3 regions of the Bacillus sp. 3255 genome follow, and region 1 is predicted to be linked to each of the others. Evidence: riboswitches for the same ligand, from Rfam matches in the RefSeq annotation. Region 1 holds a riboswitch; each other region holds the start of a gene.

Region 1 (10,598 bases):
TCCCGTGCGTTCTCCGCTCTTGGGGAAGCTTGGAGACGATGGTTCCTGCACTTGTCTTGCATTCTCTCACGAATAAAAGCCTCTGAAGGGCTTCGGCAGCGAAGCCCCCAGAGGCGCTAATTCAGACCAAAAACATCGCCACAACCGTTGTCACCGCAAGACCGATGAGCACGGGCAGCAAATTCCGTCTCGCCAGCTCGAAGGGGCTGACACCGCAAATCGCCGCTGCCGGAATGAGCGCCCACGGGATCAAGGTGCCGCCGCCGACCCAGATGGCGGCCACTTGCCCGAGCGCGGTCAGCACCGCAGCGCCGGAACCGATCGCCGTTGCGAAGAGCTGCGCGATCGAGCCCGCGAGGGAGATGCCGGAGAAGCCGGAGCCGTCGAGGCCGGTAATCGCGCCGACGACGGTGAGCGTAACGGCGCCGATCGCGCCGTTGAGCGGTACGACGCCGGCAAGCGCGACGCCGAGGTCGTTCACGATGCCGTGCGAGCCTTCCGGCAGGATTTTGCCATAAAGCTCCGTGAACGCGGAGTCGCCGAGATAGAAGAAGGCGGCGATCGGGATCACGGGGCCGAATACTTTAAAGCCGAAAACGAAGCCTTCGATGAGGTAAGACGTCGTTTGCTCCAGCCCATGGCCCCGATGGGCGAGCAGTGTCACCCCGATAAGGATGAACACGGCGGTACCGCCCACCAGCGCTGTCGCGTCTCCCCCTTGCAAATTCAACACGAACATCGCGATGACGTCCAATGCGAAAAGCACGGGAATGAGGACCGCGAGTATCCGGCGCAATTTCGGCGACAGACTGGCTTTGGCATCTTGGTCGGAAGACAGCAGCGAACCGCCGTCTCCTGTTCCGCTAGCCACCAAGCCATCGCGCCAGGTGCCGTTTCTCATATCCCGGCGCATCATCCAGAAAGCGGTTACGGTCGTAACTAGACCCATGACGATCACAAGCGGCACGGAGGCTTCCATGACGGAGGTTACCGGCAGCCCCGCCGCATCCGCCGTCAGCTTAGGAGCTCCTTGAATAATGTAATCGCCGGAAAGGGCAATCCCGTGACCGAACAAGTTCATCGCCATCGCCGCCCCTAGGGCAGGCAATCCGACGCGCACCGCAACAGGCAGCAGCACCGCACCGATGAGCGCAACGCCCGGAGACGGCCAGAAGAACCAGGAGGTGATCATCATGATGATCCCGATTCCCCAGAACGCTAGTGCCGGCGTCCGCAGAAAACGGGTCAACGGCGCGACCATCGTTTCGTTAATGCCTGTGCGAATGAGCACCCGGCTCATCGCCACGATAATGGAAATAATCATGATTGTTCCCATCAACTCTTTGGTGGCATAGATAAAGCTGTTGAACACCCCTGAAACCGAACCGCTTAATGTCTCTGTCGCCAACAAACCGAGCGCAAAAATACCGACCACACAAATCATCGTGGTGTCTCTGCGCCTGATAAGAAGGGTTAGAATAAAACCAATAAATACTAAATACACCCAATGAATCGGCAATAATTGAATGTCCATCGGGATCACGCATCCTCTCTGCCCACGCAGCGTTTGGGAGTCAGTCCTGCTTCCTGAGAATGACTCTTTGGTGCTACATTGTATGCCGGGCGGAGTCTAGGCGTTCGTGGATTTCGGAGATTAGATGCACCTTGTGGTACAATGGAAGGATCCATTGAATCAGGGAGGGAGCATGCCAGGATGGCTAGAAATCAACGTTTGGTGACGGATACCGATTTTCAGGAGGCTGTGGAGAGAGGGGCCGTCGTCCGCGTGTTCAAAGACGATCATATCGTAGACTCGAATGCAGTCGTCCTGCGTTTTAGCGATAAGACCGTTGTATTGCAGACTCGTGTCGCCGATTTGGCCTATTATGACCGCGATGAATGCGAGTTTTTTGAGATGAAGAAACGGTAGCCTTTGCCTGCGCAATCAAAAAAGGAAGCACATCTCGTGCTTCCTCATTTGTGCTTTCTCCAATCCAGATTGCTCTTCTCGAGCAAATGGCCGAAGTCGTTCTCCAACCGCTTCTCTTCCGCCTTCCGCGCGGCTTCCGCTTCCGCTCTGGCCGCATCTTTGCGCGCCTGCTCCTCCGCTTTCATCTTGTCGGCTTGAGCTTTCAGACCCGCTACGACATCAGGGCTCAGCAAATCTTTGAGTGTCGCTGGTTTATCTTGCACGCCGGTCTCGGATGCGCCGGACGACCATTTCTTTTTCGCCATAAAAGGTTCACCTCTGTTCCTAATTCTGCATCAGCAATCCCTTTTATTGTACACCTCTACTCATGCAAATGATAGGGCACCGTCGCGACGACGATATCTTTGTCAGCTTGCAGCTTGGAGCGGATCCGTGCGGCGGACTGGTTGTGAAGCAGGCGATGCCACCACTTCTTGGGCATGAATTGCGGCAGGATGACCATGATCGATTGCTTTTCCGATACGTGCGTGTCAATCCGTTCAATGAACTCAGCCAGCGGCTTCAAAATGGTGCGGTAGCGCGACTTGAACACAACGAGCCGGACGCCGGGGTCCCATTTGTCCCATTTCTCCTGCATCGCTTCCTCTTCCTCATCCGAGAACGCCACGTAGAAGGCAATCACGTTCGGTGACAACGATTTGGCATAATTCAGAGACTGCGCAACCACGCGGTGAATGCCCGCGACAGGCACGATGATCAATGATTCCTTCGTACATACGCGCTCCTGTGTGATGTCGATACGCAGCTCTTTGGCCACGACATCGTAATGGTTGCTGATCTTGGTAATGCCCCATAGCAGCAGCGGCGTCACAAGAATGACAATCCACGCGCCTTCGCTGAATTTGGTTATGCAGAACACGATCAAGACGGCGAACGAGACGAGCCCACCCAAGCCGTTGATGGCGAATTTACCCAGCCAGCCGGCCGGACGCTCTCTGAACCATTTGCGGACCAGACCGCTCTGGGCCAGCGTGAACGACAAGAATACGCCAATCGCATAAAGAGGAATAAGTGCATCGGTTTTTCCTTTGAATATAATAAGCAAAATGCTTGCCAAAACGCCTAATGTAACAATCCCATAATGAAACGACAGCCGGTCTCCCCGGTAAGAGAACATGCGCGGGAAGTTTTTGTCCTGCGCCATGATGGACGCCAGTATCGGAAAGCCGTTGAAGCTCGTGTTTGCTGCCAGCACCAGAATCAGCATCGTGCCGATCTGCGTTGCATAATACATCGCCCCTCTGCCGAATGCCTGCTCCGTCACCATCGATAAAACCGATGTGTGGCCGTGCGGGTCGGGTGCGATCCCATAACCCAAGCTCAGCAAGGTGACACCGCCGAATATGACAGCCAGCAGCGTACCGAGCGAAGCCATCGTTTTCTTGGCGTTTTTCACGGAAGGCGTCCGGAAATGCGGCACCGCATCGGAAATCGCCTCAATCCCCGTGACCGCGGAGCAGCCGGAGGAGAACGCTTTGAGAATAACGAACAACGTTAATGAACTCGTCATGGAGCTGGGGACGATTTGGATCGGATGCGTATTCAACGAACCCGTCATCATATCGAAAATCCCTTTGCCGATAAGCAGCAAAATACACAAAATAAAAAAGTACGTCGGTATCGCGAATACCGTCCCCGACTCGGACGTCCCGCGCAAGTTCAGCCACACCATCAGCCAGACGAGAGCCAGCGCGATCGGGACGATATAGGGCACCGTAGACGGAAAGGCCGACGTAATCGCCTGCACGCCTGCCGAGATCGAAACGGCAACCGTCAACGTATAATCGATCAGCAAGGAAACGCCTGTGAGCCTGCCCCACATCATGCCCAGATTCTCCTTCGCCACCATGTAAGCCCCGCCACCCATCGGGTAGGCTTCAATCACTTGGCGATAGCTGAGTACAAGCAGCATAATTAAGGCGATAATCGAGATCGCGATCGGCAGGGAGAAGGCAAATGCTGCGACCCCGACCGTCGCCAGCTCGAGCAAAATTTGCTCCGTACCGTAGGCCACGGACGACAGGGCATCGGACGAGAGGATCGGCAGCGCCTTCCACACCTGCATTTTTTCGGATTCCAGCTCATCGGACTTCAGCGGTTTACCGAACATAATCTTCTTCAATGAATCACTTGTCATGCTGCGAAATTCCCCCAAATAACCTGATTTCAACTTCAATGTCTGTTTTTGGACGCAAAAAAACACAAGGATAGACCTTGTGTTTGGGATCACATGTTCTCCTTTCTCACGATCGCTTACGAGGTTAGCTGCCGGGTTCGGGCTGCGAGAAAACTGCCCTAAAAGTTACGCCATGCCAGATGACGCGCACCTTATTCACCCCGTTGAAACCTGTGGTTCCCCCGCTTCTCCGGTTAGAGAATTAAGCGAAATATTCAACTGTATATTGTACGTTGTTGATACTACTCTCTTATCGAGACATAGTAAAGGATGGAATAAACCTAAAAAGGTCGACTCCATCCTCTCATTCATTTGATAATTCGCTTACAATTAATCTTATCTTTCATTTTCTTTGATTTTCAGGCGTATCGTCGGCGTACGTATATTTTTAGGTTTAAGGACCTAATTAATTTCTAACATGATGCTTACGCGTCGCTTGTTTTTGCTTGAATATCATTTTCTTCCACACAAGCGGGAGTCCGCCAATCAGGAACAGATAGCGGGCATCGATCAACTTTTTGAGGAACGCGGCGAATTTGCCCTTCACTTTCTTCACCTTCAGAATCCCGACCGCATCGCCGCGGCCCAATGAAGCGACAGTTCCTTTGTAATCATAAGCAAAATGACGCAAGGGCTTTCCACGCAAGCTGTTGATTATATTTTTGGCCGTGTTGCAGCCTTGTTGGACCGCGATTTGGGCGTTCGCCGGGTAGGGCGTCCCTTCCGGACTCATCACAATCGAGCAGTCTCCCGTAATGAACACCTCCGGATACTGAATGGAGCGCAAATAGTCGTCTACCTTCACCCGGCCGCGCTGCACGTGAAAACCAGCCGCCTGGAGCAAGGAGTTTCCACGGACCCCACCCGACCAGATTACTGTTCCGGCACGGATGAATTCGCCGTCTCCGAGCAGGACGCCGTCCGGTTCGCATGCTTTGATCGCCGTTGACAATCTATACTGAACCCCTTTGCGCCGCATGACTTCCATGCCGTATTCCACCAGATCGTTCGGAAGTCCCGGCGGCAGCGCGGTAGGCGAAGCTTCCACATTCATGATTCTCACAAGCGAAGGATCGACATCGAACGTCTGGCAAAGCACGGGAATGCGGTCGGCCAACTCTCCGACGAATTCCGTCCCCGTGAAACCGGCCCCCCCCACAACGAAGGTCAAATATTCCTTATGCTTGGAGTCCAGTTTGTACTTCGCAAACATGTATTGAATATGCTGGCGAATGAATCGCACGCTGTTAATGCTGTTAATCGACATGGCGTGCTCGCGCAGCCCCGGAATCCCGAAGGTTTCCGTCTCACTTCCCAAACCTATCACCAGATAGTCGTAAGACAGGACATGGTCGGGGAGAACAATTTCCTTCTCCTCCAGCTTAATCTCTTGAACCGTCCCTTTCACGAACTGAATTTTCCGTTCATCGATCAAATCCTTGATCGCCACACGCGCATTCTCGTGATGATCGGTCCCGGCAGCCGGCATATGCAGATGGGTCGTCATGTAATGATAATCGTGCTTGTTCACCAGGGTAACGTCAGCTTCGTCCGCCTTGATCTGCTTCTGCAGTCGGATCGCCGTCACTAGTCCGCCGTAGCCTGCCCCCAGGATCACGACCTTCGGTTTCTTGTTCATACCATTCACTCCTCCGATTAACTCTTCTTTGCTCTATGAATAGATAGGCTGATGAAACGATGGACCAAACCTGCCGACCTGTGTTGGATGCGCGTTGGGTTAGGAATTCTCGTTCATTGGAGAAAATTGAATTGGATGGTATGGGACGAGTTAGGGTGAGTGCGGCAAGTTATTTGTGAAAAAAATCACATTCATGTTCGTGTTACGCGGCTGGTTTGGCTCTACTTAAAGTATATGGCTTTGCGTACGAAAAATCACCATAACTTTACCCAGCAGCATAAAAAGAAACATCCGCGGAGAAACGGACATGTGCGGCAGCTCTCTTCAACCTTAGCCGGCTAACGGACAGAGCAGCTGCTAGCTGGCAAATGGAGACCAAGAGCTCTGTAGTCCGTTAGATTTGGCGAGAATGGCGGCTGTTGGACAGGCAATCAACGGCTGGGCTCGGGTCCCCCGCCGGCTCTTGCTTTATCCTGCAGCCGGCGCAGGCGATAGCTGTTCATGCCCGCCACGCCCAGCTCCTCCAGCAGGCCGAAATTCGCCCAAGCTCCTACGACGGCGCCTATGCCGGGGACAAGCTGAAGCATTTTGCGGAAATCGATCGTATCGCGGTACTCTTGCTGGAGCTGCAGCCAATCCACTTGATTCGTATAATCTTCAGCAGGGGGCAAAGAGCCGGCAACCGTATGCCAGTTCCGGATCGTCTCCAGCAGATCGGGCTTCTTCGGCGGACTGGAGAAGGCTAGCTGAAACACATACAGAATAAACAACCGCTCTCTGTAGTCCTTGGTTGAATAGCCATAAGCATGCGCCAGCTCAAACAAAAATTTGAGCTTAATGCCTATCAGAATCGGGAAATCGGCCAAGCCCAGCAAAATACCTCCAGCCCCCGTTCCCGCCCCCTCCGCGGCGGCGATTTTTTTGTACAGCGACAGCAGCTCCTCTGCCCGGGCATCGCACTCGGCCAAGGTTGCTCCCGTTAGCGGATCATTCTGAGGGATATAATTCATGCCGAACAAGGTCGTCTGGAACATGCCTTTGACCGTTGCAGTTATTGTTTTGTGCACTTTCTCGGGAATCAGCTTGTTAATATTCGTCGAAACGGATTTGGATGCTTTTTCGAGCAAATTGGGCGCTTTCTGCTGCCTCATTTCCCAGCGCTTCACTTGCCGCAGCATTTGCTGCTCATAGATGGTGTAAGCCGTATCCATCCCTACTCACCGCCGATCGTCGATATGTCTTAGTCAAAGTATAGTATACGCGAACGGTCGGCCTCAAGATGACAGGCGTCCTGCACTTTTGCTAAGTAAGTGTAAGTGCAGTGTGAGCAGCGAACAGCCAGTCCGCCGCCACGCCAGACCGAGAAAAAAGCAGCCCACTCCGTGAGCCGCTCCTCATAGCCATGACCGCGTCATCTGCAGCAGCGCAAACCCCAAAGCGCTCGCCGCGACCAGCAGCGTATCCCTGTTTTGCCAGCGCAGGGTGCTTTTTCGCTGCAGCTGCCGCTTGCCGTCGATTCGTTTCATTTCCATCGCTACGGTCATCTGCTCCGCTTTGTGGAACATGGCCAGCAGCAGCGGAACGACCAAGGCAGGAACATCCCGCATCCGTACGGTTCCCGGGCGGATCGCTGCCTTGCCCCTGGCCCGGACGACCGCCGAGAAGCGCTGCCATTCCCGCATAATCAGCGGAATGAAGCGGAATATGAGCGAGACAGCCAAGGCGAACGACTCCACAGGCAGCTTCAGCCTGCGGAGAAAAGCCAAGGCCCAGTTCAGCCCCTGTACGAGCTGTCCATACGGGGTGGACACGGCCAACCAATAGCCGGCCATTAGGACAAGGAACAGCCGGGTGAGTGTGAACGCCGCGCCCCAGCCGCTCGCAAGCGAGAAGCCCAGCGGATAACCGCCGGACGCGGCTCTCCACTCCAGGCCGGCGAGCACGATCGAAATGAACATGAAGATCAAGAACGGCACGGCCACCTTCCAGCTGCCGCGGACCGCGGGGCGCGGCAGTCCGGCAAACGAGAGGCCCAGGAGCAGCCCCGCTGCCCCAAGGCCGCTCCACCCCGTCTGCTGCATCGTCCCGATGACGAGCAGCAGATAGAGCAGCCACTTGGCGCGGGGATCCCGCGCCAGCCAGGCTGCCTGCGCCGGCGCAGGCTCCTCGCGCGGCGCGCGCTCCGGCGCTGCCGCCTGCGGCGCCGGGGCCGCCATGGCGCTGCCGCGTTCGCGCAGCGCACGCGCAATCGCCGGCACGGCCTGTGCCGGCGCCAGCAAGTCCGGCGCGATGGCGATGCCGTATCGCGCCAACGCCTGAGCGGCCTCCACACAGCTCGGGAGGCCGACACCCGCGCGCGCCAGCAGCTCCGGCACGCGGCACAGCGCTTCCGGCGAGCCGTCGAAGACAAGCTCGCCGCGGTCCAGGACAAGGACACGGTCAGCCAGCGGCAGGAACGTGTCCAGATCATGCGTGGCGATGACGAAGCCGCCACGCGGTCTCCCGCGAATCAGGCGCACCAATTCGCGGACGGCCGCCGCCTCGAGGCCGGCGGTTGGCTCGTCCATAAGGAGCCAATCCGGCTCTGTGGCGAAGGTCGTAGCAAGTGCCAACCGGCGCTGCTCGCCGCCGCTCAGGCTGAAGGGCGACCGCTCTAGGGCGAAGACGCCGCGGGGATCGAGATCGGCACTGGCGGATCGCATGCGCCGCTCGCGCTCGGCAGCCGACAGCCGATAGGGCCGCAAGGAGTAGGCAAACTCCTGACGGATACTGCTCGCAAACAATTGCTGCTCCGGGAATTGGAAAATGAGCCCTAGGCGCAGCAAATGCGCTTGGTCAACCTTCCTCTTGTGCCAGAGCGGCTGTCCATCCAGCAGGGCGGTCCCGGCAGCAGGTTCGAGAATGCCTCCCATAATCTGCAGCAAAGTGGATTTACCCGACCCGGTCCGCCCGATCAGAACGGTGACCGAACCGTCGGGAAGATCCAGGCTGATATCCTTCAACAGCGGATGATCGGCATTGTCGGGCGCACTAACCTGAACATGATGTAAGGTTAAGGGCATGCGTCCATCACCGCCTCAGCCAGTTCTTCCATACCCAAGGGCAGCCGCCGCAGCCTGCAGCCTTTCTGCAGCAGGCCGATCGCTGTCTTGACGACATAGGGCGAATCGAACCCCATTTCCATACATGGCGTTAGAACCGGCAAATCGCCCGCATTCTCCCCGTAAAAGAACGCCCGCGGCTCCCCGTCGAACGTAATCTTCCCGTCGCTGAATCCGACGATGCGCGTAGCATCGGCCGCTTCCTCCAGCCGGTGCGTGATCCAAACGATCGTCGTCTCTCGCTTATGCGCCTCGCGAACAGCTTGGCGCACTTCTTTCCTTGAGGCCGGGTCGAGCATCGCCGTCGGTTCATCCAGTACCAAAATTTCCGGCTGCACGGCCAGCGCCGCGGCCAGGTTCACGAGCTGCTTCTGTCCGCCCGACAGTGTGGCAAGCTGTCGCTCAAGCGAAAGCGATAAGCCGACGGCTGACAAGCTCTCCCGGTACCACGCATGGCGCTCCTCCTCGGACATCTCCTGCGCTGCCGGCAGGTAGTCCAGCTCCTCCATGATCGTATCGCCGACGAACTGCGCGTCAGGCAGCTGGAGTACGCCTCGGATATGCCTCGCTTCATTACGCAGCAGCTCTCCGCTTGAGAGCGGACTCAAGCCCAGCAGTACGCTGGCCAATGTGCTTTTGCCGCTGCCGTTAGGCCCGATAACCATCAACCATTCGCCTTTATAAATATTCAAATCGACATTCGACCATACCCGTCTGCCGCCTCCCGATTCCGTTCGATAGACGACGGCAGCCTGATGCAGCGAAGCCACGACTTCACGTTCTTCCTTCATTGCCATATGTAAAATGTTCCTTCCACTTTCCAAAAAGTTGTGCTATGATCTGAATAAAATTATATGTCAACCAATATTCCGGTATATTAGTTAACAATAATAACAATATCAGAAACAGGAGCGATGAACAATATGAAACTCACCTTGCGCGGCGTTGTTTTCAGTGCCCTATTTGCAGCTATTCTTGTTCTATTCAGCTTTGCGCAGATTTCTTTACCTTTCACACCTGTGCCCATTACCCTGCAAACTCTGGCGGTTATGCTCGCAGGAGGCTTGCTGGGAGCCCGCTATGGCTTTCTTAGTATGGCCCTTGTCGTCATCTTGACCGCTATCGGCTTCCCGATGCTTCATGGGAATGGCGGGTTAGGCGTCGTCCTCGGACCTACGGGCGGGTTCATTATGATTTGGCCGATATCCGCTATGCTCATCGGGATCATTTTGCCGCGTATTCGTGTACAGGGCTTCATGGGCTATGTAGCTGCGTTCCTCGTGCTTGAAATTTTCGGATCACTTGTTCTCTACCTGGCCGGCGTGCCTTGGTTAATGTACAAAGTGCCAAGCTTTACGTTCGACAAAGCTATGGCCGCAGCCTGCTATCCGTTCTTATTGGGCGATGCGATCAAAGCTGTCGTCGCTGCACTCATTATCGCTCCGGTTCGGCAAGTTTTTCCGCCGGCCCGGCTTACCGGCTCCTCATCGCATAGCGTTGTACGCAATACCGACTTAAGCGTGTAACTTAAGGCCTTACTGCCCATTCTTCGCGGGCGGTAAGGCTTTTTTTATACCATTTGCGAATTTTTACGATTTTGTAATGTGCGGGCCCTATTTTTTATTCGATTGTAATGCCCCAGCCTGTAAGCTAGTTCATGTAGACAACAGCACCGTAACTTCACGCTCTTCC
Region 2 (10,598 bases), on a different contig from region 1:
TTTGGACAAGCTAATCGTCATGTTGACAACAACTCCTTAACCTGAGTGTACTTCTTAGGAAGTTTGCAGACCGTAGTCGCGTGCCAGACCGGCCAGACCGTCTTTGTAGCCGCTGCCGATCGCGCTGAATTTCCACTCTCCGCTGTGACGGTACAATTCGCCGATAACAACGCCTGTCTCAATGGAGAAGTCCTCGCCAAGATCATAACGAATCAATTCTGCGCCTGTGCCTTCGTTCAAAATACGAACATAAGCGTTGGATACTTGTCCGAAGTTTTGGCCTCTTGTGTCGGCTTCGTGGATCGTGATGCAGAACGCAATCTTCTCTGTTTCTGCTGGAATCGCTGTAAGATCAACGCTAACTTGCTCGTCATCGCCGTCTCCTGCGCCCGTACGGTTGTCACCGTTGTGCACAACGGATCCGTTTGCATTTTTCGGGTTGTTATAGAAGATGAAGTCGGATTCGTTGCTTACTTTGCCGGATGCGTTCGCGCAGAAAACGGAAGCGTCCAAATCGAAATCCTTGCCTCCGTCATATTTGTTCGTGTCCCAGCCAAGACCTACGATTACTTTCGTTAAACCCGGGTTTGTTTTTGTCAAATCGACTTTTTGACCTTTAGATAATGAAATTGCCATGGATAATAACCTCGCTTCTTATATTAGTTTATTTGATCTTACATATAGCGTTTGACAAGTTGTCCGATTGTCGTGTCCGTGCTGCCTTCGCCGATGGCGTTGAATTTCCACTCGCCGCTATGACGGTAGATTTCACCGACAATCAGGGAAGTTCTGCCGGCATAGCTGTCCGTCAAACTGAATTTGACGAGTTCTTGTTGGTTGGCAGCATTCAGAATACGAATGTACGCGGATTGAACCAGACCGAAGTCTTGTTTTCTATTGACACAATCGTAGATATTAACCACGAAAATGATTTTGCTGACGTCCGCAGGCACTTGATTCAAATTCACAGTAATTTGCTCGTCATCGCCATCGCCTTCGCCTGTCCGGTTATCGCCGGAGTGAACGACAGAGCCGTCAGGGCTTTGCAAATTGGCGAAGAACACGACGTTCTTCTCTTTTGTCAATTTGCCGTTCTCGTCCAACAAAATTACGGAAGCATCGCAGTCAATCTCAACGGCTGTTTTTTTCGATCCGAAAAAGCCCTTCTTCTCAATTACCGCAGGGTCCCAGCCCAAACCTACAACTACCTTAGAGAGACCAGCATTACCTTTTGTTAAATCGATTTTCTGACCTTTGACCAAATTGATAGCCAACGCGGTCACCTCCCTCAACAGTGTGTTTTATCGTTTGCTCACTATTTGATACGGATGAGTGCCCATCGCGTTTCATAAGTTTCGATTAAATTTTTGTGAATTCGACGCTCACAGACTGAATTCGGCAGGATTGAGGCTTAGCGTGGCACAAATGTCACGGACGACACGCTTCTCGCTATCGTCGAAATCGCCGTCGGCAGCCCCGATCGCACAGCAAACAGCGATGATAATGCGGCCGACTTCCGGCTTATTGCTGAATTTGCCTATCGCCTTCATGGCTTCTTGCTTCCCGACCAATCCGGAGAATTCGAAGTTACTTGCATAATGGTTAAAGCGCGCAATCACATTGCTGACATCGAATACTTTGAGCTCTTCGCTGCGGGAAATATATCCGATCATTTTCTCCTTTTCTTGATTGCCGATACTTCCGTCCGCAGCGGCAACGACTGCACAGCCGGCTACAACGGCATCAAGAAAATCCTTGTTTTGAAATTTTTTGACCTGGTCGGTCAAGCCTGTTTTGGCACTGGTAAACCAAGATTTAAATGTACTCATTTTCGGCACCACCTATTCGTCAGATGACAGATTTTGGCTATCTGGCACAAATTTATCCACAATAGCGCTACAATTTCAGTGTAATCGAAACGAAAGTCGTTTTCAAATTCTGGGAATCGAAGCGTGTCATTTTGTGGCGTATTTTAGGATTCAAACGAAGCTGATGGTTGGTTTAGCAAACTCCTTTATTGGACAAACAGATTATTATCACATCTAAGGAGTGTTCTTATGGATGCTAGTTTGTCGAATTCATTAGACACTGTCGTTTCTTCACTGGACGATAACCTTCGTACGCTGAAGGTTATTTATTATAGATGCAAGGATGTCAATTATCACAATTTCATCATAGGAGGTACGACCCGGGCGTTAGTCGTGTATATCGAGGGAATGGTCAACCTGGATTTATTGGACAGGAACGTCCTGACCCGCTTACTGGACGAATCGGTCGAAGAATGGAATGAAACGGAGAAAGAGCTCTCATCTATTATTTCCATATCGGACGTCAAGGAAGTAGCGAAGTTTGCCGATATTGTCGCGAATATATCCAGCGGGAGTGCCGTCCTTCTCATCGATGGCATAGCGGCCGGTTACTCGCTCGGCATCGCCTATTGGGAGAAGAGAAGCATCGAAGAACCGTCCGCCGAGTCCATCATTCGCGGACCGCGCGAGGGCTTCACCGAGACGATGATGGTGAACACCGCGATGCTGCGCCGGAAGATCAAGAGCCCTGCGCTCAAGATGATGGCCTACCAAGTGGGGCGGCATACGCGCACGGAGGTAGTTATCGTCTACATGGAGGGCATCGCCAACCCGTCGCTGATCGAAGAGGTGGAACAGCGGATTGCCGACATCGACATCGACGGCATCCTGGAAAGCGGCTATATCGAGGGCATGATCGAAGATAATCCGCTGTCTCCGTTTCCGCAAATTCAAGTGACGGAACGTCCCGATGTCGTATGTGCCGCGTTGCTGGAGGGCCGAACGTCGATTCTGGTGGATGGAACGCCATTCGCCCTAATCGCTCCGGCAACACTATTCTCGCTCCTGCAGTCGCCTGAGGACTATTACCAAAGGTTCATTATCGGAACCTTCATCCGGTGGCTGCGTTATTTATTTTTCTTCATCACGCTGCTGCTCCCTTCGCTCTATGTCGCGATTCTGACCTTCCATCAAGAGATGGTGCCTACGTCCCTGCTGCTCAGCGTCGCCAAATCCCGGGAGGACATCCCATTCCCCGCATTGGTGGAAGCGCTGCTGATGGAAGTTTCTTTCGAAGCGCTGCGCGAAGCCGGGGTGCGGCTGCCCAAACAGGTTGGCGCTGCGGTTAGCATCGTCGGGGCGCTGGTCATCGGTCAGGCGGCAACGTCCGCCGGCCTCGTATCGGCCCCCATGGTCATGGTCGTCGCTATTACCGGGATTGCCTCCTTTATGATGCCGCAGTACACGACGGGGATCGCTTTACGGATGCTTCGCTTTCCCATCATGTTCCTGTCGGGCCTGCTGGGCCTGCTCGGTCTCATGCTCGGATTCATCGCGATCGTCATTCATCTGTCCTCGCTGCGTTCGCTCGGCGTGCCGTACCTGCAGCCGCTCGCACCGGTGAAAAGGTCGGAGATGAAAGATGTGCTCGCCCGAGCCCCCATCTGGGCGATGCGCACCCGTCCCAAATTCACAGGAAGAGCAAACCGGATCCGGCAGCCGAAGGGGCAGCAACCAGTACCGTCCGAAGGGGATGATACCCATGATCGATAATGGCCGCATCTCTCCGCTCCAAGTCGCCATTCTCCTGCATCCGACTATCGCCGCTACGGCGGCGCTTTCGGTTCCGTCCATCACGATGAGAACCGCCGGCATCGATATGTGGATGACGCCTATCCTTGCGGCGATTGCGGGGATCATTACGGTATATGTCATGTACCGCTTGTTTTTGAAGTTTCCCGAGCTTACGTTCATTCAGTATACCGAATCGATTCTAGGCACATATGCAGGCAAAACCCTCTCCGCCTTCTTCCTGTTCTCCTTCTTGTTCACGAACGGGCTCGTCCTGCGCGAATACGGGGAATTCGTCATCGGCAGTTTTCTTCAGGAAACCCCGATGGCCGTCGTCATTTTTGGCATGGTCGCGGTATGCGCCTATGTCTTGTATGAAGGAATCGAGGTGCTGGCCAGAAGCTCGCAGATTCTGGTCCCTGCGGCTGTGCTCATCATTTTCTTCATGGTCGTTCTGCTCATTCCCGATCTTCATCCGAAAGAGATGTTTCCCATTATGGGAAACGGCCCGCTTCCGCTGCTGGTCGGCTCGTTGGTCCCAGCCTCTTGGTTTACACAGTTTTATATCTTGACCTTTCTCTTCCCTTTGATCAACCGTAAGGAACATATACTGACTTGGTGCTTCATTAGTGTAGGATCCGTGATGTTCACACTGCTAGTGATTAATCTGACGATACTGCTCTTATTCGGTCCGCTTACCGTTCAATTTAACTACGCGTTCCTCGTGGCGGTTCGGTACATTTCCATCGCCGACTTCATGGAGCATGCGGAATCGCTGTTGATGGCCATCTGGATTATCGGCATGTTCGTCAAAATTTCGTTAATCTACTATGCCACCGTCCTCGGTACGGCCCAGTGGCTGGGGCTGCCCGATTATAAGGCGCTCATCGTTCCGGTAGGTATCCTTATCATCCTTTTCAGCTTCTGGGTGTCGCCAAATTTCGAAGAGCTCAAGCGTACGCTTGGAACAACCATCCCGTTCCTGGGCATGCTCACGCAGCTCGGTATCCCGTGCGCTCTGCTGCTTGCCGCCAGCTTCAGAAGGGGGCGGCAAGGATGATCCGCTTGGGGAAGCTTGCCGTTCTATCCTGCCTCTTCTCGGTGGTAGCGACAGGCTGCTGGGACCGTACAGAGGTTAACGATCTAGCGCTCGTCACCGGAGCGGCTATTGATAATTACGACGATAAACTCATCGAAGTCACGATTCAGATTTTCGTCCCGCGCAGCTCAAATGCCGGGGGCGGGATGGAAATCAGCAGCAAAGGAGGCGGCAGCCAAACCTCCTTCGTTCGATCGGCGGTCGGCGTGAATATTGCCGACGCCCTGTCCAAGCTGCAGGAGAAGCTGCCTCGTAAAATTTTCTGGGGACATACGGAGATTATTATTTTCGGCGAAGCCCTGGCGCGCGGCGGCATTCGTGATGATATCGATTATTTGATGAGAGCCCCGCAGCCGAGAGAGCGTGCTTATGTCTATGTGTGTAAGGGAAATGCGCGGCAGATTCTTGAAATGAATACGAGGCTTGAGCGGAATACGTCCGAAGTCATGAGGGAGATCGGCAAAAGTAAAATTATTCTTAGTGTCACGATGGCCGATTTGGCGCAAATGCTGGCGAATCAATCCGGTTCAGCAGCGTTGCCGCTCCTCGAAATCCTCTCCCCGAAGTCGCCTAGCAATCCGGATCGATCGGAAAGCTTCGTGAATGCTTCCGCCGTGTTTAAGGACGATAAAATGGTCGGCAGCATCGATGACGTTACAACGCGCGGTCTATTATGGCTGCGGAATGAAATGAAAACCGCGGTCATCACCGTGACACCGGAAGGCGTGAGCGGGACTGTTTCTCTGCGGCTGCTCAAAAGCAAAACAAAGCTGGAGCCCCTCATCGAGAATGGCAAATGGCAAATGAACGTCTGGATTCATACGGAAGACGACGCCATACAGAACACGACGAAACTGGACTTGGTCACCAACCCCGCAGCCGTCAAAGCCGTAGAAGCCGCTATGAACCGAGATATTGAGAACCGCGTCGGACTTGCATTACGGAAATTGCAGCAGGAGATGAAGACGGACATTTTGGATTTCTCCGGAGAGTTTCACCGTGCTTATCCGAAGGAATGGCGGGAAAACAAAAAACGTTGGGATGACATTTTCCCGCAAGTCGAAGTCACCGTTCATTCCGACGCCAACATGCTGCGTCCAGGGTTATCAAGCGTAAGAAAGTTAGATGAAGGAGAGGAAACATCGAAATGACGCCTAAGGATATTCCGGCATTCATGCTCGTGAGCTTGCTCATTACGGTAATCCAATGGTTTTACCGGCTGAGACACGCACCTAAGAAAGAACGGGCGGCCTACCTCTCGATTCTAGCCTTGTGCTGGATTCTCGCTATATCACTGGTGATAAATCCCAGGTTGCCCGGCCCGAGTCAACTTGTCAACTACCTCTTTCACCCGCTAGGCCAACTTCTGGAACATTAAGGAGCTTATATGGACATGCGAATCAGCGGGAAACAACTATTCTGGATGATGATGACCATGCAAATCGGCATGACAGTCCTGCTGACCATTAACCCGTCTATACGAATGGCCAAGCAGGATGCGTGGATTTCAACGCTTTGCGCAACCGGCATCGGGGTCGGAATCGCTTATGTCTGCACCCGCGTGAGCCTGGTGTTCCCTGGGCAGACGCTTATGTCCTACGCCAAGAGCATATTTGGCCGTTATCTTGGGCAGGGGGTTGCTTGGCTGTATTTTATTTACTGGTACAGTGTGCTTGCGGTTATCCTACGGCAATATGCGGAGTTCATTGTCGCAACCATTTTGCCCAGAACGCCTATCCTCGTTCCCATCCTCGGCATGCTGCTCGTAGCCGTTTATGTAACTTACTCCGGCATAGAGGCGCTTGCCCGATGCTGCGAGATGCTGGGGCCCATTACGCTGCTAGGCATTGCGATCCCGGTCCTGCTGAGTATGAAAAACATTCATCTCGACAACATCCTCCCCATCTATGCCGACACCGGTGTGAAGGTAATTCTTCAAGGGGCGCTGCCGACCTCGACCTTCCTGGGCGACTGCATGATGCTGTTAATTCTGCTGGCCTTCGTGTCCAAACCGACGTCAGGCGTAAGACCCGCTCTGCTCGGCGTAGCGATAACGGGACTGGTTACGAGCATTTCAACGTTCCTGATCGTATCCGTTTTCGGTGAGCGTACCGCCTCCGGCCAGACGTATCCTTATTTCAATCTGGTACACTATATCAGCTATTACGATTTCTTTCAAAACCTGGACTCCTTCGTGGTTGCGATCTGGATTATGAGCGTGTTCACCAAAGTGTCCCTGTATTTCTTCATCTGCACCTACGGCACCGCCCTAGGCCTCGGCGTTCAAAAGTGGCGACGCCTGATGGGGGTAGTCGCTCCGGCCGCGGTCCTTATCGCCGTGATCCCGCGGGACTTCATCGAAAGCTCGGTCATCTTCCCGCAGAAAATTGCCATCCCGTTCTTTTTCCCGCTCTATTCGGTCAGCCTGCCATTGCTGATGTGGGGACTAGCCCATTGGCGGCAAAATCGGCATAAATAAAGCCCTTGGTTCTCTCGCCGGGAGAGTCCAAGGGCTGTTCGTTTCGATTAGTTTTGGATGAATTCCTGCACCCATACACCGTTGTAATAAGCGACGCCGATTTTATTGAAATTAGGGCTTAAAATGTTTTGGCGATGTCCTGTGCTGTTCATCCATGCGGTCATCACAGCTTCAGGCGTTTGCTGTCCTTTGGCAATATTCTCGCCTGCATAAGAATAACGAATGCCATAAGAGCTCATCATATCGAATGGGGAACCGTATGTCGGTGAAGTATGATCGAAGTAACCGTTATTGTACATATCCTTTGCTTTGTCCAGCGCCATGCCGGTCAGCACGGTGTCGCTCGTCAAAGCTCCAAGACCTGCTTTGGCCCGTTCCTTGTTCACTAGTGTGACAACCTGGCTGGCGAAAGCAGATTGTGCGGGCGCCGTCTCCGCTGGTGTTTGCGTTTGAGAGCCTCCTGCCTGAGCAGCTCCGGGAATGTTCAGCTTCATGCCGGACCAGATGACATTCGGATTCGCCACTTGCGGATTAGCCTGAATAAGCGATGTGAGGCTGACGCCATATTTCTTGGAAATAAGCCACATCGTATCGTTGTCCGCCACCGTATGCGTAGCCGTCGCGGCCATCGCCGCAGTTCCTCCCATCAGAACGCTCAGGGTCAATGCGCTTGTTACGATGAATTTGGTATAACGTTTCATGCTGCTATTCTCTCCTTCTTACGGCCTGCGAGGTTAGCTGTCGGATTCGGGTCAAAGAGGAATCACCCGGCCGCTGTTCTGCGGCTTCACCCCAAAGATTGGGTCCCCCGTGCTTCCGGAGAAGCTTCGGCCTTCTAGGTTTTAGATCCATAACGGATCTTTCCGATTGTAACACGCGGATATCGCGAAAACATGGCACAAAATTTTCCACCAGTAGATTGCAAACGCATTCAAACTCTATTGTCACGTTTTTGAACAAGTATTTTTTTTCAATACGCATGCATAAATAACCAAAACTTCCACAAACTACTCGTACACCAAATAAAGGAGTGAACCCCATGGCTAGCAACAGAAACAGCAATTCCTTAGTTGTCCAGCAAGCAAGAGCAGCTCTTGACCAAATGAAATACGAGGTCGCGCAAGAGCTCGGTATTCAGATTCCGCAAGACGGATATTACGGGTTCATGGCAACGCGCGATACCGGCGCGATCGGCGGACACATTACAAGAAGACTTGTGCAAATCGCCGAACAACAACTAAGCGGGGCGGCATTCAGACGCTAAACTCCGCCTAATAAACAAAAAGACTGTACCACCACTTCCTCCTTGGTGTTCCAGTCTTTTTTGTTTATGCCCTGACAAATTCCATGAAAACAGGAGATCGCAGCTTGCCGTTCTTGGTCCAGTTCCGTGTCTTGATTCTTGCCATGAGGAGAGGTTCCATGTAGACAAAATGTTGGTCTTCTTTCAAAACCAGACGCTGCCTGACTCCGTCAAACAGATTCTGCTGCAGAGGGGTAAGTCCTGTCTCAATGACGCCGGCCGGAAGCTTGGCGCCATTCGCCGAGTCGATCGATGCCAACAGGGCAAAATTGTGCTTGCGGTAACCGGAAATATAGACATCCGCATACGTCCAATTGATGACCTTCTGCCACTGTCTGGAGCGTTTGTTGCTCTCGTATTTGAAATGATCCTTCTTGGACTTCAGAACGATGCCTTCAAGCCCCCGCTCTCGGATTGTTTCGAAATAATCGACCGCTTTACCTTCATGAATCTTGATCTTACGATAATGGCCATTCTCGACAAACGCTTGATCGAGCAGTTCTTTGCGCTTAAGCAAAGGCAAGCCTGTAATGTCAATGCCCTTATGCCGCAAAATATCAAAGGCGACAAAAATAACGGGCGTTCGGTCCGTCGGAGACAAAAATCTCGCGGACATCGCCTCGAAATCAGGCCTGCCTTGATCATCCATCATGATCAATTCTCCGTCAAGAATCGTTCCTTCCGGCAGCGGACAGTCGAACAGTTCCGGAAATTTGTGCGTAACCGATTGACCGTCTTGCGTATATACATAGAGTTTATCCATATGAGAAACAATACATCTAAGGCCGTCTAATTTCACTTCAGCTATATGATGTTTACTGTTATAAGGTCTGTTATCTTTGGCGTCTTGCAGAAGCATAGGAGCAATGAACATGTGAGATCACCCTATGTAAGATGATACTGCATGGCCGTTCTCCTGCCTATAGGTACTTGAAGGAAACAAGCTTAGCTCAGGTTGGCGTAGGCAAAAAAACCGCCCAGCGGCAAAATCCAGATGAGGGGAATACAGTTCCAAAGAAGTGCGGCTCTGTATCTCCGGCGGGAGAACATGAGCCACCCGGCAATGAGCGCTGTCAGCACGCCCGCAGGGTACAATAAGATGGCTGCGAAGATGAGCCAGGTTGTGGCCTTGCTTGCCGCATCAGGGCTATCGAACATCATAACCGACATACCGGCAATAAACATCCATACCAGGATAAATAAAAGATAGAAAATTTGCGTTGCAATTAGTGTCCAGAGCGTTGGTTTGCGATTCACGGATCAGCCTCAATTCTATTATGTATGCTTCTATTAAATAGAACGAGCGGCCGATGTGTCAATGAGAAAAATCGTGGGCTATTTTGAAAAAAAGCTGTCCCCGGCTGATAGCCGGCAACAGCCTCTTGCATTTATTTCCCATTCTTCGCGTACTGCGCGCTGAACTCCTCAATCACTTTGTCTCCGCCGGCTTTTCTCCACTGCTCGATCGCCTGCTTCCAGCCCGCCTCATCGATTTTGCCTAGGATGTATTTCGTCCGGGCGTCGTCAATAATCGGCTTCAACTCGCTGCCTTTGGTCGTTTGCGTTTCGGAAACGAGCGGATTCGTCGGATTGTTCACCGCAATTGCTTCGTTTTCTTTGATCATTTTACCGTACTTCTCCATAAGCGGGGTCTCTTTGCCTGTCGTTTTGGCCGTATACTTGGCAATCTGGAGCTGCAAATAGCTGGAGCCGACCTCGGTATCCTGAAGCTTCTGATCGATAAATACCGGCTTGCCGTCCTCCATCTTGTAATGTTTCCCTTCAATTCCCCAGCCCAGTAAATCCAGCATCTTCTGATCGGACAGCTTATCGTAGAAGCCGAGAATTCGCTTCAGTTCCGCTTCTGTTTTCACGCTGGATTTGGGGAACATGAACACGCTGTTGTAACCTACCCCGCCAGGCAACCTTTCGCCTTTGGGCCCTTGGATCCGGGAGACGACGTCGATATCCGCGCCCGGGAACGATTTGGCAAGCGTGGCTTGGTAGCCCGCTCCATCAATCATATTTGAAATAACGGCGCCAGCTTTGCCTTGGTTGATATCATCTTTCTTCTGCTGATTGTTCAGAACAGGGAAATCCTGCTTGATCAGCTTCTCA
Region 3 (10,598 bases), on a different contig from region 1:
TGTGGGGGCCGGAGCGCCGGGTGTGTATGGCCCGCGAGTTGACGAAGCGGTACGAGGAGTTCGTGCGCGGCACGATTGCAGAGTGCCTGGCGTTCCTGGAGCAGAATCCGCCGCAGGGCGAATACTGCTTGATCGCCGAAGGCGCGTCGGCCGAAGCGGCCAAGGAGGCCGCGGACGGCTGGTGGGAGGCGAAGACGCTTGCCGAGCATGTCGAGCATTATGAGGCGCAAGGCAGCGACCGGAAGGAAGCCATGAAGCAGGTGGCGAGCGACCGCGGGCTTTCCAAGCGAGACGTCTACAATGCTTTGCTTGATCGTTAAGGCGAGGGTGCCGATCGGGGTTGGGGAGAGGGAACCGCAAGCAAGGTTCCCTGCGTTCCGGACAAAAAAAGATCTCTAACCTGTGGCCGGAGCCAACACGATTAGAGATTAGAGGAGATATGAAAAAGGTTAGAATTACCAATAGGATAAGTGCTACTTCTATTATATACTATTTTTCTTATTTTGTCACAGGTGTTGGCATCTCTGCTAAACAAATATGACAAACAATTTTTCCCTTAAAGTACGAAACGCCTTCGGCATTCCCGCAGAAGATGCAGGCAGGCTCATATTTCTTAAGCATGATGCGTTCGCCATCTACATAAATTTCCAAAGCGTCCTTCTCGCCAATACCTAGCGTACGGCGCAATTCAATTGGAATTACGACGCGCCCCAACTCGTCAACTTTTCTTACAATACCCGTAGATTTCATCATCTATGTAAACCCCTTTCGATTTTATTAAAATTTTATCAATATCGTCATGTTTCGACATATCTTCTTGTCTTATGATACCAACCATTCCCAAAATAGTCAACTGGTTTTTCGCTCTTTCAAGCATAAAATTCATTTTTTTTCAAAAACCCGTTTTGCATGAAAAAGAGCGAAAAACCTTATAGAATAGGGGTTTGTAAATAATATATTACTACCATTCCGCGATAAAAGGATGAATTGGCCAATGGGTACGCAGAGGTCGAGGCTAAGAAAAATTGGAATTTGCTAATTCGACAAAATACGACATACCTTGTCGAAGTGTTGGATGGAAATGTCGAAAGTATGTAGAATGGAAGGAAGAGAGGTTGTGGACAGATGAAAGAAGAGAAAGTGTTTAAAGATCCGGTTCATAAATATATTTACGTACAGGATGATACGATCTGGGATTTAATCAATACGCGGGAGTTTCAGCGACTGCGCCGCATCCGGCAATTGGGTACCTCGTATTTAACTTTCCATGGTGCAGAGCATAGCCGGTTCTCGCATTCGCTCGGCGTATATGAAGTTACGCGCAAAATCATTTCTCAGTTCGAGCGCAATCAATATGAAGACTGGCCGAAGGAAGAACGGCTGTTGTGCCTGTGTGCGGCGCTGCTTCACGATTTGGGCCATGGCCCCTTCTCCCATTCCATCGAGAAAGCTTTCGGTACGAGGCATGAAGACTGGTCCTGCAAAATCGTGCTTGGCGATACGGAGGTCAACAGGGTACTCAGCCGGGTTTCGCCTGATTTTCCGAAAAAGGTGGCTGGCGTTATCTGCAAATCCTATAGCGAGGAAATCGTCGTTTCCCTAGTCTCCTCTCAGTTGGATGCCGATCGGATGGACTACCTCCTGAGGGATGCGTATTTCACCGGCGTTAACTACGGTACGTTCGATCTGGAGCGGATTCTTCGTGTCATTCGCCCTTACCGGGGGCATATTGTGGTCAAGGAGAGCGGCATGCATGCCGTTGAGGATTATTTGATGTCCCGCTATCAAATGTATTGGCAAGTCTATTTCCATCCGGTGACACGGAGTGCGGAGATTTTGCTGCATAAAATTTTCGCCAGGGCCAAACATTTATACGAGGATTATTATACGTTCGGCTTCATGACCGACCCGATTCTGCACCTCATTCAGAACCAAATTTCGCTGGACGATTATTTGCTGTTGGATGAATCCGTGATGCAGTCGATGCTGACGTTCTGGATGAGCGAGAAGGACCTTGTACTGGCCGATATGTGCAAGCGGTTCTTGGATCGGAAGCTGTATAAATACAGCACCTTCGATGAGTCCAATCAGCGCGTTATTCCGCTTATGGAGCAAGTGATGGAGGAGGTCGGCTTCGATCCGATCTACTACATGGAAATTGATTTCCCGACGAATCAGTCCTATGATGTGTACAGACCCGGGGAGACGGAGGACAATTTGCCGATTCTGTTGCTGGATCATAAGGAGACGCTGACGGAAATTACGCATCGGTCGGAGATTGTGCAGTCGATCAGCGGCTTCCAAATGGGCAAGCATCATGTCTACTATCCGGAGGAGTTTCTCGAACGCTTGAATCCGGGGGATTACCCGGATTTATGGAAGTTGCTCGGCGAGCGGGATTAGGAAATAGCTGAATTATGAAAGTATACATAAGAGATAAGGGAGAGTTACAGTTACCATGCTGACGGATTCGCATACACATCTAAATGCAGAACAGTTTCAAGTGGATCAGGAGGAGGTCATTCAGCGTGCGCGCGATGCCGGTGTTACGCGGATGGTGAATGTCGGATTCAACCGGGAGACGATTCCCAGTTCCATCGAACTTGCGGAGAAATATGATTTCATCTATACGACAGTGGGATGGCACCCTGTGGATGCTATCGATATGATGCCCGGCGATTTGGAATGGATTGAATCGCTATGCGCGCATGAGAAGGTGGTCGCTATCGGGGAGATCGGGCTGGACTATCACTGGGATAAGTCGCCGAGGGACGTACAGCAGCGTGTCTTCCGGGAGCAGATCGCACTTGCGCGGAAGCTGCGGATGCCTATCGTCATTCATAACCGGGACGCCCATCATGATATTCTGACCATATTGAAGGAGGAGAAAGCGTCCGAGGTCGGGGGCATTATGCACTGCTTCTCGGGCAGCTGGGAGACGGCGAAGCAATGTCTCGACATGAATTTCCATATTTCCTTCGGGGGTCCGGTAACGTTCAAGAATGCCAAACAGCCCAAAGAAGTCTTGGCTCAGGTTCCGTTGGACCGGTTGTTAATCGAGACGGATGCCCCGTACCTGACTCCGCATCCTTTCCGCGGCAAGCGCAATGAATCGGCTTATGTTCGACTGGTCGCTGAGACAGCCGCGGAAATACGGGGGCTTACGCTGGAAGAGATTGCAGAAATTACGACAAACAACGCTATTCGTTTGCTAGGACTCAAGTGATGCGTTCTTCGCGAATTTGCGCCGAAGGATGACGCCGCAGCCCAGCGAGATGAGAGCGAGCCCTAGAAGCGGAACTGTGTAATAAATCGGTGTGGAGCGGATGAGCAGAGGCACCGAGAGGATGCACAGCTCCAAGAGCAGGACGGCCCAGATGATGAAGGCCACAGAGCCTGCTTTCAGCCGGCGGTCCAGCGGATACATCTCCATCCAGAAGGTGTAGCGGTGCGCTCGCTCCAAGGGTGTCAGCTGGATCATCGAGACAAGTAAGGCGATCAAGAAGATAAGCGTTCTCGCCGCAGGGCTGCTCGAGACGGCGATGGCGAGTGCTCCCAGCAAGGAAACCCGCAGCACGATGGAGAACAGCTCGGTACGCAGTAAAGTTTTCATATATATGTAGAGATAGGTTGCATCCTGTTTAAAAGGAATAAATCTCGTCACCCCGCTGATCCAGCTTCGGCGGGTTATTCGCGTTCCCAGCTGAGGCACGTCAACGAACCAGTTGAAGAAGGCGTAAAGCCGTGCCTGCTGCTGCTTTTCCCTTGTAATGAGGTAATCCCAGCCGATGACAAATTTGGTGACGTAATGCGCGGCGGTCAGCCAAGCGAGCGTCAGCAGAAGAGCGGCTGCGCTTGCCCAGAATACGCTGCCCAGGAATTGCAGGGATACGAGGCCTGCCGTAGCGATCCAGCGAAAGCCTGCCGAAAGCCGTCTAGCCCGCTCGCTCGTGAACCGGCTCTCCTGCCAGCTTGCCAATAAATTGGCTACCTTTATTAATAGTAGAAGAACCAGCATGACGAGAAAGTGCTGTTCGGAAGACCCGAGACAATGGTGGTACAGCGGCCATAGGACGACCCAGGCAATGAATGTCCAGAAAGCCTGCAGAGCCAGACTGTACATGAAGCTGCTGCGGAAGTAAGGGCCCATTCGATGCTCGGCGGGAAGCAGGAACATCCGGTCGGCGCCCCTGACCAACGTGCGAATCGGGCTTGATGCCAGCAGGGGGACAAGCAGCAGGAGGACGACCCAAAGATAGGGATAATCTGTCGGAAGACGCTGTAATATTTTTGCATAATAATAGGAAGAAACGATGACAAGAAATAACAGCAGGCCGAAAAAATTGCTGCGTGCCGCATACTGCAGATAGCCCATGGATTCCTTCATATAATGTTCGAATCTGCGCTGCCACAGGGTGCGGGTGTCTAGGTCCATGGCATTCATAAGGACTCCCCTTTGACCAGTTTATAGAAGATGTCGTCCAGTGACGCTTGCTGGAGCCCGGTTTGCTGACGCAATTCGACTAAATCTCCCTGTGCGACCATATGCCCTTTGTGCAGAACGACATAGTTATCGCAATATTTCTCAATTGTAGACAAAATGTGTGACGAAATCAGGAAACTTGCGCCTCGGCGTTTCATCTGCACCATAAGCTCCAATAAAGAGCGGATCGCCAAAGGATCGAGGCCGAGGAACGGTTCGTCGATAATGTACAAGGAAGGCTCGATAAGGAAGGCATTCATGATCATGACCTTCTGTTTCATTCCTTTGGACAAGTGGCTGGCGAAGGCGTTCAGCTTGTCCTGCATCTGAAATTGCTCCAGAAGCTTCTGCGAGCGCGACAAGTAATCCGCTTCGTTTAATCCGTAAGCCCTAGCGGTGAGCTCGAGGTGCTCGCGGATCGTCAATTCTTCATACAGCTCCGGACTTTCCGGCACGTATGCGTAAGTTGCGCGATAAGGCAGCGGGTTCTCCGCCAGCGTCAGGCCGTTGATTTTGATCGATCCCTTTTGCGGTTGAAGCAGGCCGAGGATATTTTTGATTGTTGTGCTTTTACCTGCTCCATTCAATCCGATCAATCCCATCATTTCGCCTTGTCGAATCGAAAATGTGAGGTCATGAAGTACAGGTTTATTTGGCAAATATCCCCCATATAAAGCGTTTACTTCTAGAATGGGCCCCATCTCATAGCCTCCCTGAATAGCAAATTATTGGTATTTCGGAACGTATTTCTTTCACGAACATTATAAACAAATTTAGTTTCTAAGCCTAGTTTCGTAGTGAAAACACGAAAAAACCTAGTATTCGTACGTTATAGTGAGAAAAAGGTAGATAAAAAGTGGTTTTATTTCACAAACAAGCGAATTTTAATCGATTTAGCCCTTTTTAATAGGTGTCAATCCCTTTACAGCCAGAGATTAACAGCGTAATATACTTTTCATAATAACTTAATAACCAATTTGCCATTTTTCCATTCGCTGAGTTCCAATTATGGGAACGGGGGAACCACTGTAAGCCGGATTAGCGCATAAGCTGATCAAGCGAACAGAGTGTGTAACAGGGGTGAATCTTGGGTGTTAAACGTAAGTTGACATCCGAGTAGGGCGACTCTCACGTCCGAATCCGTCAGCTAACCTCGTAAGCGTAAGAGAGGTAACGATTGTCGTGCGTGCTATTTTGTGTATTTAACTATGCAAACTAAGCCAGCGAGAAGAGTCCTCTTCTTGCTGGCTTTTTATTTCCTGTAAGGACCTATCCGATCCGGACGACGATTCGCGTACCGGAACTCAGAGGAGGATGAACCGGCAATCGGGGTGAATCGCCGATTCGCAGCTCTATATTCAGCGGGCTGGCGGTGATGAACACGTTAAGTTAAATTTAAACCTTAGTCGCGTCAAATCTAATCATGCTGTAACCTGGCGGCGAGGCTTTGAAGGAGGACCGAAGAAGTGGGCAGTATCTCTTTAAGCGAGACCCATGTAAAACGATCATCCAGCATGTCCTTCGCATTGCGATGGAAGCATGAAAACTTGCGTTTGATTTTGAGTTTGGCTCTTATCTCAATCGCAATGACTTTCATGTTTTTGGTGTTGTTGTACGGTACGGCTACCAAGAGCGTATCCGTGGTTGTGAATGGACAAGAAACCGTTGTGCACACGAAGCAATGGGTCCTGCAACGCCTACTGGATGAACAAGCCATAACGATTGGTGAACACGATGAAATATCTGCAGAGCCTTCGACTACGATCAAGGGCGGAGATAAATTCGTCATCGAACACGCTTCCCCAATTCAATTGACTGCTGATGGAAAGACCACCACTGTTTACACAACTGCAAGAACGGTCGAAAGTGCATTGCAACGTTTACATATTGCACTTGGGGAGCAAGATAAATTAACTCCTGAACCGACAGCCGCTCTGAACGCCGGCGATGAGATCAAGATCGTCCGCGTAAAGAAAGAGACGGAGGAAGTGACCGAAGCGATTGCATTCGATACCGAGAAGAAGAACGATGCATCGATGCTTAAAGGCAAAGAGCAAGTTGTTCAAGAAGGCAAAGAGGGCGTTCTGCTGAAAAAGAAAGAGAAAACGTATGAAGACGGTGTACTCGTTGCGGAAGCCGTTGTAAGCCAAGAAGTGAAGCAAGAAAGCGTCAATAAAGTCGTGTCCGTCGGCACGAAAAATCCCGTTGTTGTTCTATCGGCCTCATCTCCAAGTGTGGATGAAGTTTCTAAAAATGGTGTTACATTCGGCTATAAGCAAATTCTGAAAAATGTGAAGCTGACCGCCTATTCGGCAGGGGTTGATTCGACAGGCAAAGCGGAAGGAACTCCTGGGTACGGTAAGACATACACAGGAACTACGGTTACTGAAGGCAGAACGATTGCAGTTGATCCCAAGGTGATCCCGCTCGGATGGTGGGTTTACATTGAGGGTGTGGGCTTCCGTCGTGCCGAAGATATCGGCAGCGGTGTGAAAGGCCAAATGATTGACGTATACTTCGAAGACCATAACTATGCCAATAAATTCGGAACGAAACAAGGGTACACCGTATATGTCGTAGGACCAAAAAAACCGTCTGAAAACTAAGTGTAAACGTCTGTTATAGCGGGAAGAATGTCATATATACGTGGCCAGGCTGGCAGTCTGGGCGAAAGAAGAGGGGTCCCCTCTTCTTTTTCTGCGTAGATAAGATATTATATATATTAGGCTTGCAATGGCCGTATCTGGGGTACGGAAAGGGAATCGATTTATGATCAAAGAAGTCATTGTCGTCGAAGGCAAGGATGACACGGCCGCGATCCGCCGAGCTGTCGAGGCGGATACGATAGAAACCGGCGGCTCCGCCATCGGGCAAGCCGTCTTGAAACGCATTGCGCTAGCGCAGCAGCGCAGAGGCGTTATTATTTTCACGGATCCCGATCACGCCGGCGAGCGGATCCGCAAGATTGTCGCCGCCAAGGTGCCGGGCTGCAAGCATGCCTTCATCACGCAGGAGCAGGCGGAGTACAAGGGCGACATCGGCGTGGAGAATGCATCGCCGGAGACGATCCGGCAGGCGCTGCAGAACCTTCGGACGGAGTACGAAGGGGCTGTCTCGCAGCTAACCATGGAGGATCTCGTGAAGGCAGGGCTGATCGTCCATCCCGAGGCTGCGTCACGCCGGCTCGTTGTAGGGAACGCGCTTGGCATCGGCTACTGCAATGGCAAGCAATTTTATAAACGATGTGCGATGTTCCAGATTTCGCGTGAGGAATTCGAGGCGGCTCTGGAGCATCTGGAAACGACGAATATATAGATAAATGAGGTCTATAGGATGAATATACCCGGCAATCCCGTGAATGTAACAGCAGAGGACGTGGCAACACCCAGCAAGACGAAGCAAATTATCAAGAAGCATAATCTCGTGCTCAAGAAGAGTCTGGGTCAGAACTTCCTGATCGACCAGAACATCCTGAGCAAGATCATCTCGGCCGCCGAGCTCGGGCCGAATAAAGGCGCGTTGGAGATCGGCCCCGGCATCGGGGCGCTCACCCAGCAGCTGGCCAAGCTCGCAGGGCGCGTCTTGGCCGTGGAGATCGACCAGCGTCTGCTGCCTATTCTAGGCGAGACGCTGGAACCGTACCCGCATGCCACCGTCGTCCATAGCGACATCTTGAAGACCGACCTGCCGGAGCTGTTCCGGCAGCACTTCGCGGGCGTGGATGGCGTCAGTGTCGTCGCCAATCTGCCCTACTACATCACGACGCCGATTATCATGAAGCTTCTCGAAGAGAAGCTCCCTCTGGAGAATATTGTCGTGATGATTCAGAAAGAAGTGGCGGATCGCATGGCCGCCCGCCCCGGCACCAAAGATTACGGCAGCCTCAGCATTGCCGTTCAGTTCTACTGCGAGCCGGAGCTCGTCACGATCGTGCCGCGCACCGTCTTCGTGCCGCAGCCGAACGTCGATTCCGCCGTCATCCGGCTGCGCGTGCGCCAAGCGCCGCCGGTCGAGGTGGCGGACGTGGACTTCTTCTTCGCCGTGGTCCAGGCCTCCTTCGTGCAGCGGCGCAAAACGCTGTACAATAACCTGGCTGCGCGGTTCTTTACCAAAGACAACAAGGCCGAGCTGGAAGCGCTGCTGCACGGCTGTGAGATCGAGCCTTCGCGCCGCGGCGAAACGCTCAGCATGGCAGAGTTCGCGCGTCTGTCGACGGCGCTGCGCGCGCACGGCTGCAAATAAACCCGCACCAAATGCCCAGTCCCGCCATAGGATAACCCTAGGAGGGGATTGGTGCGATGAGGCAAGGAGATTTTGTAACCCGTAAATCCTATGGCGGCGACGTCATGTTTAAGATTGAACGCATTGAACAACTGAAGGCTATCCTGCGCGGTGTCGATTATAGATTGCTTGCAGATGCGCCCTTAGTGGATTTAACGTTGAGGAACCCAGCCGATTCGGCGGATCTGGATCATCCCCGGTCGAGTTCGCCGGAGTTCCGAGAATCGCTGCGGAGACTCGCAGTATCCCAGATGCAGCTGCAGGAGAAGAATCATCATTCCGTGACGCATAACCAGAAGCCTGGCATGGGGTATTTCGAAGTGCCCGGCAAGGTGCTGCACTTGGACGGAGACCCGACCTATCTGCGCAAAAGCATGCAGCTTTACGGAGAGCTGCGGGTACCGGCAGAAGGCTATTATATTCCCGAATCCCAAATGGCTGACGCACTTCACCGGCTGCTTCCGCAAATCAAGCCGGACATTGTGGTCATTACCGGGCATGACGGCATTCTGAAGCATCGCAAAGCGGCCGGTCCGAGCGGTTTGGCCAGCTATAAGAACTCGCAGAACTTCGTCAACGCGGTCCATGTGGCCCGGCAGTATGAACGCAATCGGGATTCGATGATTATCGTGGCCGGTGCCTGTCAGTCGCATTTCGAGGCGCTGCTGCGCGCGGGGGCGAATTTCGCTAGCTCGCCGGCCCGTATCCTCATACACGCCCTGGATCCGCTCTGTATTGCCGCGAAGCTGTCTTATACGTCAGTGAAGGACACCATATCCATGCTGGACATTATGGACTTAACGGTAACGGGTCTGGACGGACTGGGAGGCGTAGAGACGAGAGGGAGCTACCGGATGGGGGTTCCTGGCATTCAACATACCGAAGAGCATACGTGAACGGTGCTTACTCATATAATGACACTTTCCTAATGGCCGGCTCCTTGGCGGAGTTGGCGGGGGAGTGTCTTTTTTTATTGGAAAAGTGTGAATAATTTGCGAACTTTGGAGACAACCTGTACAATGGGCAATTCGAGAATTAGGCGAAAATGCCGTTGACAACTGGATTGAGGTGCTGATATAATATTTGACCTCATTTGACATGCCTGTCAGAATGGGTTATAATTACTTAGGAAAGAGGTGGTAGTTGACAATGGCAAAAAATGCGCTGTTGGAAATCAAACGCAGTTTGGAGCCCCACGTCGGGCAGAAGATCATGTTGAGAGCGAATGGTGGCCGTCGAAAGACAGTCGAGCGTTCCGGTGTTTTAGAAGAAACCTACCCTTCTGTGTTTATTGTGAAGCTGGACCAAGAATCACACGCCTTTAAACGAGTATCCTACAGCTACGCCGACATTCTTACCGAATCTGTTGAAGTGACGGTGTGCAATGACGACGGCCAGGTGCGAATTACCTATATCCAACATTAAACAACCGTTTCTATAATGAGCAGACCTGAGGGTCTGTTTTTTGCATTGAATGGACCGAAGACCCCTTGTGCATACTAACGTTACTTTATGCTAACCAAGCCAAAGGAGGTTCGCAGTATGAGTCGCAGAAGAAGTGTTATGTCCGAGAGTTTCAAAAACGAGCTCGCCAAAGATCTCGGGTTCTACGAGGTGGTGCAGCGTGAAGGCTGGGAGGGCATTCGAACCAAGGATGCCGGGAATATGGTCAAGCGGGCTATACAGATTGCCCAGGAAACGCTGGTGAAGCAGCAGACAGCCTCAGCGCCGCCGGCACAAGCTTCTTATCGGCAGCCGTATGCTCAAGCGCCTGCTCCGCAGCCATATGCTCAAGCTCCTGCACCTGCTCAGCAACCGTATGCTCAGACGAGCT

The links. Region 1 has a riboswitch for cyclic di-AMP ahead of J2X61_RS14115 (APC family permease). Riboswitches for the same ligand answer to the same signal wherever they lie in the genome.
Region 2: another riboswitch for cyclic di-AMP. It lies ahead of J2X61_RS16920 (CAP domain-containing protein); the one in region 1 lies ahead of J2X61_RS14115 (APC family permease).
Region 3: another riboswitch for cyclic di-AMP. It lies ahead of J2X61_RS34155 (resuscitation-promoting factor); the one in region 1 lies ahead of J2X61_RS14115 (APC family permease).

The regions. Positions count from the first base shown of each region.
Region 1 is NZ_JAVDUS010000008.1:105,082-115,679, forward strand. Features, by position in the region: gene J2X61_RS14100 (hypothetical protein) at 122-1,534, opposite strand; gene J2X61_RS14105 (hypothetical protein) at 1,715-1,930, shown strand; gene J2X61_RS14110 (YqkE family protein) at 1,975-2,235, opposite strand; gene J2X61_RS14115 (APC family permease) at 2,292-4,127, opposite strand; cyclic di-AMP (ydaO/yuaA leader) riboswitch at 4,226-4,385, opposite strand; gene J2X61_RS14120 (NAD(P)/FAD-dependent oxidoreductase) at 4,573-5,805, opposite strand; gene J2X61_RS14125 (EcsC family protein) at 6,237-7,016, opposite strand; gene J2X61_RS14130 (ATP-binding cassette domain-containing protein) at 7,200-8,867, opposite strand; gene J2X61_RS14135 (energy-coupling factor ABC transporter ATP-binding protein) at 8,858-9,703, opposite strand; gene J2X61_RS14140 (biotin transporter BioY) at 9,830-10,432, shown strand.
Region 2 is NZ_JAVDUS010000010.1:174,912-185,509, forward strand. Features, by position in the region: gene J2X61_RS16880 (TerD family protein) at 1-21, opposite strand, end outside; gene J2X61_RS16885 (TerD family protein) at 55-636, opposite strand; gene J2X61_RS16890 (TerD family protein) at 675-1,274, opposite strand; gene J2X61_RS16895 (tellurite resistance TerB family protein) at 1,383-1,829, opposite strand; gene J2X61_RS16900 (spore germination protein) at 2,058-3,581, shown strand; gene J2X61_RS16905 (GerAB/ArcD/ProY family transporter) at 3,571-4,659, shown strand; gene J2X61_RS16910 (Ger(x)C family spore germination protein) at 4,656-5,849, shown strand; gene J2X61_RS16915 (GerAB/ArcD/ProY family transporter) at 6,092-7,177, shown strand; gene J2X61_RS16920 (CAP domain-containing protein) at 7,225-7,878, opposite strand; cyclic di-AMP (ydaO/yuaA leader) riboswitch at 7,886-8,020, opposite strand; gene J2X61_RS16925 (alpha/beta-type small acid-soluble spore protein) at 8,217-8,441, shown strand; gene J2X61_RS16930 (ATP-dependent DNA ligase) at 8,506-9,354, opposite strand; gene J2X61_RS16935 (hypothetical protein) at 9,426-9,737, opposite strand; gene J2X61_RS16940 (extracellular solute-binding protein) at 9,869-10,598, opposite strand, start outside.
Region 3 is NZ_JAVDUS010000032.1:7,918-18,515, forward strand. Features, by position in the region: gene rsmI (16S rRNA (cytidine(1402)-2'-O)-methyltransferase) at 1-320, shown strand, start outside; gene J2X61_RS34130 (AbrB/MazE/SpoVT family DNA-binding domain-containing protein) at 499-753, opposite strand; gene J2X61_RS34135 (HD domain-containing protein) at 1,126-2,403, shown strand; gene J2X61_RS34140 (TatD family hydrolase) at 2,459-3,226, shown strand; gene J2X61_RS34145 (ABC transporter permease) at 3,212-4,444, opposite strand; gene J2X61_RS34150 (ABC transporter ATP-binding protein) at 4,441-5,184, opposite strand; cyclic di-AMP (ydaO/yuaA leader) riboswitch at 5,467-5,660, shown strand; gene J2X61_RS34155 (resuscitation-promoting factor) at 5,998-7,089, shown strand; gene rnmV (ribonuclease M5) at 7,253-7,798, shown strand; gene rsmA (16S rRNA (adenine(1518)-N(6)/adenine(1519)-N(6))-dimethyltransferase RsmA) at 7,817-8,725, shown strand; gene yabG (sporulation peptidase YabG) at 8,782-9,660, shown strand; gene veg (biofilm formation stimulator Veg) at 9,914-10,189, shown strand; partial or broken gene J2X61_RS34180 (small, acid-soluble spore protein, alpha/beta type) at 10,307-10,477, shown strand.